Luteolibacter sp. LG18: one gene and its partner. Each later gene encodes a partner of the first gene's protein in a complex. Links are inferred from orthologs where the notes say so. Each region holds a gene or a part of one and is shown on either strand. Other genes may lie near its edges.

Region 1 (5,111 bases):
GAACGGATGCGCCCGCCATTCGTCGAAAACCGCAGATGATGGACGCAGGCCTCGAACACCTCGTCCGCCGTGCGGGCCTCCCGGGCATCGAGAACCTCCAGCGTGTTCCAGAACAAGCGGCCGATGCAGCGGGCATTGTTCCGCCAAGCGACCTTCGCCATGACGGTGAGCTCCTCCTGTGTCTGCGCGGCCTGCATGTCCGCGGCGAACGTGCCCGGGATTTCGCAACCGTCCAGCGTGGAGACGAACAACTCAGGCAGGCGTTCCCATCTTCGACCGGAGAATCTCGATCGACGCTTGGAAATCGGCTTCTGCCGCGAAGGCGTGCCTCGGAAGCAGGAAACACACGGCCCCGGTTTGATAAATCGCGATCAGATCGTCCCCCACCCGCCATTTGAGCAGATCGGACCATGCCTGCGCCAAATATCCCTGTTCACTGGTCCACTTCAGCCCCTCTTCGCCCAGTTCGATCTCATAGGGCATCTGGAGCTGCTTGCGCACACGATAAGCCTTCTTCATTTGGGACGGCCCGCGAACGAAAGCCGCCCAAGCAAAAAGCCCCATCAGCCCAACGATCAACCATCGAGTCACATCCACGACCTCCCCGCGAGCAAGCTCCACGAAGTTGTAGATCGCCATTCCCAAACCGTTGATCGCCACAAACATCATCATGAGACGAAACGTGCGGTTGCCCCGTAGAGCCAGCCAGTATGCCGACATGTAATCCTTCTCCGTCAGCTGCACCCGGATCTTCATGACGCCTGATCTATCCAGAAGCTCTCAAGCTGCCAAGGATACTCCGCCCATCAAGCCCCAACAAAAAACCGCCGCTTGGCGAACCAAGCGGCGGTTTTGGGAAACGAATTCGTTTCAGGCTCAGGCAGCGGCTTTCGAAGCCTTGGCTTCGAGGGCCTTCTTGACCTGCGCGACGATCGCCGAGAAAGCGGCGGCGTCGTTGATCGCGAGATCCGAGAGGATCTTGCGGTCGGCTTCGATACCGGCGGCCTTGAGGCCTTCGATGAAGCGGGAGTAGGTGATTCCTTCGTTGCGGACGGCAGCGTTGATACGTGCGGTCCACAGGCGGCGGAACTGACCCTTGCGCTTCTTACGGTCGCGGTATTCGTAGGTCATCGCCTTCCGCACGGCATCCTTGGCGTAGCGGAAAAGCTTCGAGCGGAATCCGCGGAAGCCCTTCGCACGCTGCAGGGTGCGCTTGCGGCGCTTGCGGCTGGCCGGGGAATTGGTGGCGCGTGGCATGTGTTGTGTCTCTTGAGCGGGTCGTTGTTTACTTACCTCCTACAGTCTCACCTGCTCGTGCTTCCCTTGCGGGACCAGGCTGTATGGAGGCCACCCGAAACGCGGGTGGGGGCGTGGTTGCGTCGGACGACGAGGGGATCAGGCGAAGGGAAGATTTTCCTTCACACGCTTGTGGTCTGCATCACAAACAACAACGGCCTTGCTCAGCGAGCGCTTCCGTTTGCGGCTCTTGCACTGAAGCAAGTGGCGCTTTCCTTGTTTGCGGCGCAGGATCTTCCCGGTGCCCGTCACCTTGAATCGTTTGGCGACGGCCTTTCGGGTCTTTGCTTTTCCTCCAATCCTTGGCATGGGGCGGGCAGACTAGGAATCCGCGGCCCCTTGGCAAGGGAAAAGTGGCTGTTTCACAGCAGATTTAAGAATCCAGAGCCCAGCGAGGCGGTTTGGGGAACCCCTTCCCGCCAAAAGGCACCCGGAGTCCCGCCTCTTGTCTGGACTCTGGGGTCTGGATTCTTGTGTCTGCCGCGAAGCGGCCCAGCGGCCTATTCCGCCGCCTTGGCGATCTGAAGCAGCTTCGCCTCCCCGAAATGCGGACCCAAGATCTGGAGGCCGACGGGGAGTTCCGTGCCGGTATCCGAAGTGATGGTGCCGGCCGGGACCGAGATCCCGCAGATGCCCGCGAGGTTCGTGGAGAGGGTGAAGATATCCGAGAGATACTCGTGGAGCGGGTCGTTCGCGAATTCGCCGAGCTTCCGGGCGGCGGAAGGGGCCACCGGCGAGAGGATGGCGTCCACTTTCTGGAAGGCTTCCTCGAAATCGCGGCGGATCAGGGTGCGGACCTGCTGGGCGCGCTTGTAATAAGCCTCGCTGTAGCCGGAGGAGAGCACGTAGGTGCCGAGGATGATGCGGCGCTTCACCTCCGGGCCGAAGCCTTCCTCGCGGGAGCGGCGGTAGAGTTCGTCAAGATCGGCGGGGTCCTTGGCCCGGTGGCCGTAGCGGACGCCATCGAAGCGGGAAAGGTTCGAGGACGCCTCAGCCGGGGCGATGACGTAGTAAGTCGCCACGGCATATTCGGTGTGCGGCAGGGAGATTTCCACCAGCTCGGCTCCGGCGGCGGCCAGCTTTTCGGCGGCGGCCATCACCCGGGCGCGGACCTGCGGGTCGATGCCATCGCCGAAGTATTCCTTCGGGAGACCGAGTTTCATGCCCTTCACCCCGTCGTGCAGGGTAGCGAGGTAATCCGGCACCGGCAGGTCCAGCGAGGTGGAATCGAGCGGGTCGTAACCGGCGATCGCCTGGAGGACGAGCGCGGCGTCTTCCACCGTGTTCGTGATCGGGCCGATCTGGTCGAGGGACGAGGCGAAGGCCACCAGACCGTAGCGGGACACGCGGCCGTAGGACGGCTTCAGGCCCACCACCCCGCAGTGCGAGGCGGGCTGGCGGATCGAGCCACCGGTGTCCGAGCCGAGCGCGGCAAAGGCGGAGCCAGCGGCCACCGAAGCGGCGGAACCACCGGACGAACCGCCCGGCACGCGATCGAGATCGCGCGGGTTGCGGGTCGTCTGGAGCGCGGAGTTCTCCGTGGAGGAGCCCATCGCGAACTCATCCATGTTCAGGCGGCCGAACGGGATCGCCCCGGCGGCGCGGAGCTTCTTGATCACCGTGGCGTCGTAGGGAGAAACGTAGTTCTCCGAGAGGAACTTCGAGCCGCAGGTGCAGGGCTGGCCGATGACGTTCAGGTTGTCCTTGATCGCGATCGGGATGCCACCGAGCGGCAGCGAGAGGTCGGCCGCGGCCGCCTCGGCCTTGGCGGCCGCCAGGTCGTAGGACAGGTAGGCGCCCACCTGCGCATCGCTGGCGGAGATTTTCGCGGCGAGGTCGTCGAGGAGCGCTTCCGGGGTGGTGGCACCGCTGCGGAGCTGTTCGCGGAGGGAAAGGAGGGACATGGCGGATCAGGCTTCGGCGATGACTTTCGGAACGCGGATCTGGTGCTGGGCCTGCTCCGGGGCGTTCTGGAGCATGGCCTCGCGCGACAGGCTTTCGTGCGGGACGTCGTCGCGCATGCGGTCGAACACCGGGGCCGGGTAGGACGTCGGCTCGATGCCGGAGACATCCAGCTTCGAAATCGTGTCCACGTAGCCGAGGATATCCTCGAGCTGGCCCTTGAACGTGGCGATCTCCTCGTCGTTCAGTTCCAAGCGGGCGAGGGTGGCGATGTTCCGCAGGGCGCGGTCATCGATGTGCGTGTTCGACATGGCCGGGAGAGTCCAAAGCCGGGCCGGACGTGGCAAGACTCAACCGCCGCGAAGATGAGGGATTGCGCCCCGCGGGAATGACCCTCTAGGTTCCCACCCATGCACCCTTCGCGCTGGCTTCCGCTTGTCACCATCGTCCTCGCCGCCCCGGCCCACGCCGGCAGCCCGGCGGACGCGGCCCGCATCCGGAAGGAGTTCACGCTGCTGAACGAGCGCTGGGAACTCCAGATCAAGGCCGCCCCGGACGCAGCCGCCCAGCAGGAGCTCCTGAAAAAGCGCCCGGACGCCCAAGCCGCCGCCACGGAAATGTGGAACTGCCTGCGCCCGTCCCTCGCCGAGGACTGGACGCTGGAACCCGGTGCCTGGCTGTTGCGCATCGCCGCGGCCCAGGCCGGGAAACCCTCCGCCACCCCGGGTGCCCCGAAGGCACCGCTCGCCGAGGCCGCCACGAAAATCCGCGAGGCGGTGGAGAAATACCACCTCCGCAGCCCGAAGCTGGCCCCGATGTGCCTTTCCCTCGTCGGCGGCCAGGACCCTGGCGCGCTCTCGTTACTTCAGAAAATCGAGGCCCAAAACCCGGACCCGAAGGTCCAGGGCGTGGCCGCGCTGGGCCAGGCGATGATCCTCAAGGGCATCGGCGACGATGGCGACGCCATGAAGAAGCGCCTGACCCTGCTCCGGAAGGCGATCATCAATGCTGGCGACCAGGAAGTGGAGGGAGTGTCCATCTCCCACCTCGCCGAGGACGAGCTCTACATCATCCTTCACCTCAGCAAAGGCCGCGAAGCCCCCGACCTGGCCGGCACCGGCACCGGCGGGCAGCAGATGAAGCTCTCCGACTACAAGGGCAAGGTCGTGGTCCTGCTGTTCTGGAACACCACCAGCCTCGCCGATCCGGACCAGTTCTTCGACATCGCCGACAGCCTTCAGAAGAAATTCGCGGGCAAGCCGGTGGCGCTGGTGGGCGTGAACAACGACCCCCGCACCACCCTCCGCGCGATGGAGGTCCAGAAGGACACCCGCGTGGACTGGCCGAATTTTTCCGACCCCGAGAACAAGCTCGGCAACGAGTACCGTGTGGGCACCCGTCCGCTGGCTTACGTCCTGGGCAAGGACCGCTCGATCCAGTATTTCGGCGCGCCCGGTTCGTTCGTCGAACTGGCGGTCGATGCCCTGCTGTCGGAAAGCAAGCCCGCCGCGGGCAAGTGACCCCCAAACCGCGGAAGATTACAGTTCTGTAATCCTGGGCCGCTCCGGAAGTTTGACTGTGACATTTCCGTCGCGCGCTCTCCATTGTCCGCGCGGAAACGAAACCGCCAGCTTCTGGCCCGCCTTTGCCAGCTCCACTCTCCACACAATCGTCAGGCAATCCGGATGCCAACCCGCCGGAAGGCACCGCCAGTTGGGACCGGCGGGCGATCGTTTTCCTCCTCGTCCTAACAGCCCTGCGGCTCGTGATCCACGCATGCGGCGTGGTGGGTGTGCTCGGCGATGAAGCCTACTACTGGGAGTGGGGCAACCACCTCGCGGCGGGGTATTACAGCAAGCCGCCGCTGATCGGCTGGATCATGGGCCTGCTGCGGTTGGCCGGGCTGGACACGC
Region 2 (4,107 bases), 3.8 Mb from region 1 along the record:
CACCACGGTGGCGCAGGCTGACCCACCCGATCAACCCGCCCGCCAACCCCGTGAACAAGGCGAGCATCAGCCACAGGGCGATCGAGATGGCGGAAAAGATATGCCAGAACCACGAGAGGCCGATGGCGTAAAGCACCAGTCCGTGGACCACTCCCAGCCGCGTGCCAGTCTTGAAGCCCGCGCCTCGGAGCGCAACGAACAGCAGGGGCCAAACCACCAGCACCAGCACCTTCCACGAAAACGGCGGAAACGCGAAGACCGCGATTCCGCCGGATAGGAAAGCGAGCAGGTAGCGGAGCTTGGTATTCATCTCTCCACCGGAACATGCCCTGTCCCGGTGGCTTTGTCGCTACCGATCTATACGGATTACACCTTCATCAACTCCGCTTCCTTGTGGGCGGTGTGGGAGTCGATCTCCTTCACATACTTGTTGGTGTATTCCTGGATCTCGGCTTCGAGGTCCTTTTGACCATCCTCGGTGAGGAGGTTGCTGGCCTTGAGCTTCTTGCCGGCGTCGATGCCTTCCTTGCGGGCGGCACGGATGCGGACCTTGGATTCCTCCGCGAGCTGCTTGACCAGCTTCACCATGTCGCGGCGGCGTTCCTCGGACAGTTCCGGGATCGGGATGCGGAGCGAGGTGCCGGCGGCGGCAGGGTTGAGACCCAGTTTCGACTCGCGGATGGCGCGCTCGATGTCCTGGGTGGTGGTGGGGTCGAAGGCCTTCACCTCCAGCATGCGGGCGTCCGGAGTGGTGATGATGGCGAGGCCCTTGAGCTTCATCACGCTATTGTAGGCGCGCACGAACACGTCGATGTTCTCGATCAGGGCCGGGGTGGCCTTGCCGGTGCGGACGGCGGAAAATTCGTGGAGGAGATACTCGACGGCCTTCTGCATGGCATCGTCGGTTTCGAGCAGGGTGTCTTCAGCGCTCATGGGAATAAGGAAGTGTGGTTGGGAGAAAAAGGGGCGGAGCGGCGGTTCAGCCGCCGTTGACCACCGTGCCGATCGGGTCGCCGAGCAGGGCTCGGGTGACATTGCCGGAAGGCGCCATGTCGAACACGATGATCGGAATGTGGTTGTCCATGCAGAGACTGAAGGCGGTGGCATCCATGACCTTCAACTGCTGGGAAAGGCACTCCTGGAAGGAGACGGTTTCGTAACGCTTGGCGTTCGGGTTCTTCTTCGGATCGGAGTCATAGACGCCGTCCACCATGGTCGCCTTGAAGATCACGTCGGCACGCATCTCGCTGGCGCGCAGGGCGGCGGTGGTGTCGGTGGAGAAGAACGGGCTGCCGGTGCCGGCGGCGAAGATGACGACGAAGCCGTCCTCAAGATGACGCTCGGCCTTGCGGCGGATGAACGGCTCGGCGACATTCTGCATCTCAATGGCGGACTGCACGATGCACTTCACTCCGTGGTGCTCCAGAGAGCTCTGGACGGCCAGCGCGTTCATCACGGTGGCGAGCATGCCCACGTAGTCGGCGGTGGCGCGGTCCATGCCGCGGGCGGAAGCCGAAGCACCGCGCCAGAAGTTGCCACCACCCACCACGACGCCGAGCTGGAGACCGCTCTTCACGGCGTCCCGGATCTCAAGCGCGATGCGGTCGACGATCTCGGGCGAGATGTTGTCCGTGGAGCCCGGTTCGCGCAGTGCCTCGCCGCTCAGTTTCAGGATGGCACGTTTGAACTTGGCGGGGGTTGGGGTGGTGTCGCTCATGCGGTTAGGCTCTCGCCGATCAAACCCAATCGCCCCACCCTTTGAAAAGTGAAATGACGGAAATTCAGTCCTCCTCGCCACCGGGCAGCTGGAACTTCGCCGTCAGGTCGCGCAGCGGCGCCTTGCCGCCCTCCGCGCCCTCGATCTGGATGGCGACCTCGAGCGGTGAGGTTTGGAGTTTTTGGTAGTCCTCCAGCGTCTTCCGGATCGCGACGATGGTCAGCTTCAGCACCTGCCGGGCGGTGAGATCGATTTCCGCGGGAATCGTCAGCCCCGAAACATCCAGCCGGACCCGCAGGCCCGCCCCGCCCTCGGAGAGTTCCGCCGCGATTCCGAGGCGGCAGAGCACCACCAGGTTCGCCTCGGGGACCTTGTAGTTCGGGTTGTTGGTCGGAACCTTGTGGGGCTGGTTGATCGCGTCCACCAGTGTTTCCGGAAACGAACCGGTCAAGACCATCGGCGTGGGCATCACGGTCGCCTGGAGCGCCTCGCCGATGTCCGTGATCACCTTGTCACCATCCGTGCCATGGAGACTGAGCGGCTGGAAGATCGGCACCATGTTGATGGTGGTGGCGAAGGCCGGGGTGGCCACCAGCAGGGCGCCGATCACGGAAAGAGTCCGTTTCATTCCGCCACCATGGGCGAGGAAGCAGGAAATGCCTAGGCGGAATCGGAGGGCCGACTGCACTCCATATCCAGACAAACAAAAACCCCGCCTGCCGGAGCAAGCGGGGTCTTCGAAATGGTTTCCCGGAAAACTTAGGCCTGGGCCTCGGTTTCCTCTTCCTCACCGGCTTCGACGGTGATGGTGAGGGTCGCGGTGACCTGCGGGTGGACGCGGACGGACACCTCGGTCTTGCCGGACTTCTTGACCGGCTTCTCGAGCTCGATCGCGTGGCGGTCGATCACGATGCCAGCGGCTTCGAGTTCCTTGTGGATGTCGATGTTCGTGACGGAACCGAACGCCTTGCCGCCCTGACCGGTGGAAAGGGTGAACTTCGGCTTGATCTTGGAAATCTTGTTGGCGAGTTCCTGGGCTTCGACCAGCTCGGCGGCTTCACGCTGCGCGCGGGCGGCCTTCAGGTTCTCGACGTGGCGGAGGTTCGACTTGTTCGCTTCGTAGGCCTTGCCTTGAGGAACGAGGAAGTTGCGGGCGTAACCGGCACGCACCTTGACGACATCGGCTTCGCTGCCGAGGCCTTCGATTTTTTCGCGGAGAATGACTTGAGCGTTGGCCATAATGAAGGACGTGGGTCGTTCGTGGGGGCGCGGAATTAGCCAGCGCAGCGTCTCTGGTCAAGGAGAATGCTATGGAAATGCAGAATTACTTAGTTTTTCTGAAGCATTTCCCGCCAAAATGGCCATTTCGTCGTAATAAATGCCTTCCCTGTGGTAGAACCTATTGAGATGCGCCCTTCGATCCTTTTTGCCGTTGTCCTGGCATTCGTCGTCCCCGTCCGGGCCCAGCAAACCGGGGCGCAGGACCGGATCTACACGGTGAAGGCGCTCGACCGCATCGCCCGACCGGTGTTGTCCGCGCTGGCAGCAGGAGAGCTGAAAAAGAACATGCCGCTCGGCCCCGGCGAGGAGGGCCGCCGCAAGTTCACCCATCTGGAGGCCTTTGGCCGCACGATGGTCGGGATTGCGCCGTGGCTGGCCCTGGGACCGGATTCCTCGCCGGAAGGTCGGCTGCGCTCCGAATACATCACGCTTTCCCGAAAAGCGCTGGTCAACGCCACCGACCCAGCTTCGCCGGATCGCCTCGATTTCTCCACGCCAAACCAGCCCCTGGTGGACACGGCGTTCCTGTCGCTGGCGCTGCTGCGTGCTCCCGACCAGCTCTGGAAGCCGCTGACGCCCCAGCAGCAGACCAACGTGATCGCCGCGCTGAAGGAAACCCGGAAGATCAAGCCGGGCGAGAGCAACTGGCTGCTGTTCTCCGCGCTGGTGGAGGCCGCGATCTGGCATTTCACCGGTGAATGCGAAATGCGCCCTATCACCTACGCGCTGGAAAAGCACCAGCAGTGGTATCTGGGCGATGGCACCTACGGCGACGGCCCCCAGCTCCACTGGGACTATTACAACAGCTATGTCATCCAGCCCGCGCTGATCGCTGTGCTGGAGGTCTGCAAGGAAAAGGGCGATCCGAACGCCCGGCTGCTGCCGGATACCGTGGGCCGGGCCCGGCGCTACGCGGAGGTGCAGGAGCGGATGATTTCCCCGGAGGGCACCTTCCCGGTGATCGGGCGGTCGAGCGCCTACCGGTTCGGGGCGTTCCAAGTGCTTTCGCTGATGGCCCTGCGGCATGAACTGCCGAAGGAAGTCTCTCCCGCCGCTGCCCGCTGTGCCCTCACCGCGGTAATCCGGAAAACGCTGGAAACCCCGGGCAC

The links.
Region 2: rpmI (region 1) and rplI share a complex: the UniProt entries of both Bacillus subtilis proteins name them as parts of the 50S ribosomal subunit. The link is inferred for Luteolibacter sp. LG18 from one-to-one orthologs.

Annotation. Positions count from the first base shown.
Region 1 is NZ_AP024600.1:501,381-506,491, forward strand. What follows is about bases 1-2,680. They hold rpmI (50S ribosomal protein L35), read right to left. Parts: upstream 1,606-2,680; coding sequence 1,396-1,605; downstream 1-1,395. Other genes in these bases: llg_RS02015 (nitric oxide synthase oxygenase), read right to left, coding at 1-251; llg_RS02020 (YcxB family protein), read right to left, coding at 253-756; rplT (50S ribosomal protein L20), read right to left, coding at 877-1,257; gatA (Asp-tRNA(Asn)/Glu-tRNA(Gln) amidotransferase subunit GatA), read right to left, coding at 1,797-2,680. In the rest of the region: more of gatA, read right to left, coding at 2,681-3,200; Asp-tRNA(Asn)/Glu-tRNA(Gln) amidotransferase subunit GatC, read right to left, coding at 3,207-3,509; llg_RS02045 (redoxin domain-containing protein), read left to right, coding at 3,609-4,718; llg_RS02050 (glycosyltransferase family 39 protein), read left to right, coding at 4,844-5,111.
Region 2 is NZ_AP024600.1:4,287,544-4,291,650, reverse strand. What follows is about bases 1,217-4,107. They hold rplI (50S ribosomal protein L9), read right to left. Parts: upstream 2,957-4,107; coding sequence 2,477-2,956; downstream 1,217-2,476. Other genes in these bases: llg_RS16850 (DUF2264 domain-containing protein), read left to right, coding at 3,125-4,107; llg_RS16860 (hypothetical protein), read right to left, coding at 1,782-2,345; pyrH (UMP kinase), read right to left, coding at 1,217-1,717. Outside these bases: llg_RS16875 (nitrilase-related carbon-nitrogen hydrolase), read right to left, coding at 1-310; frr (ribosome recycling factor), read right to left, coding at 367-933; more of pyrH, read right to left, coding at 980-1,216. UniProt on the Bacillus subtilis protein: Binds to the 23S rRNA.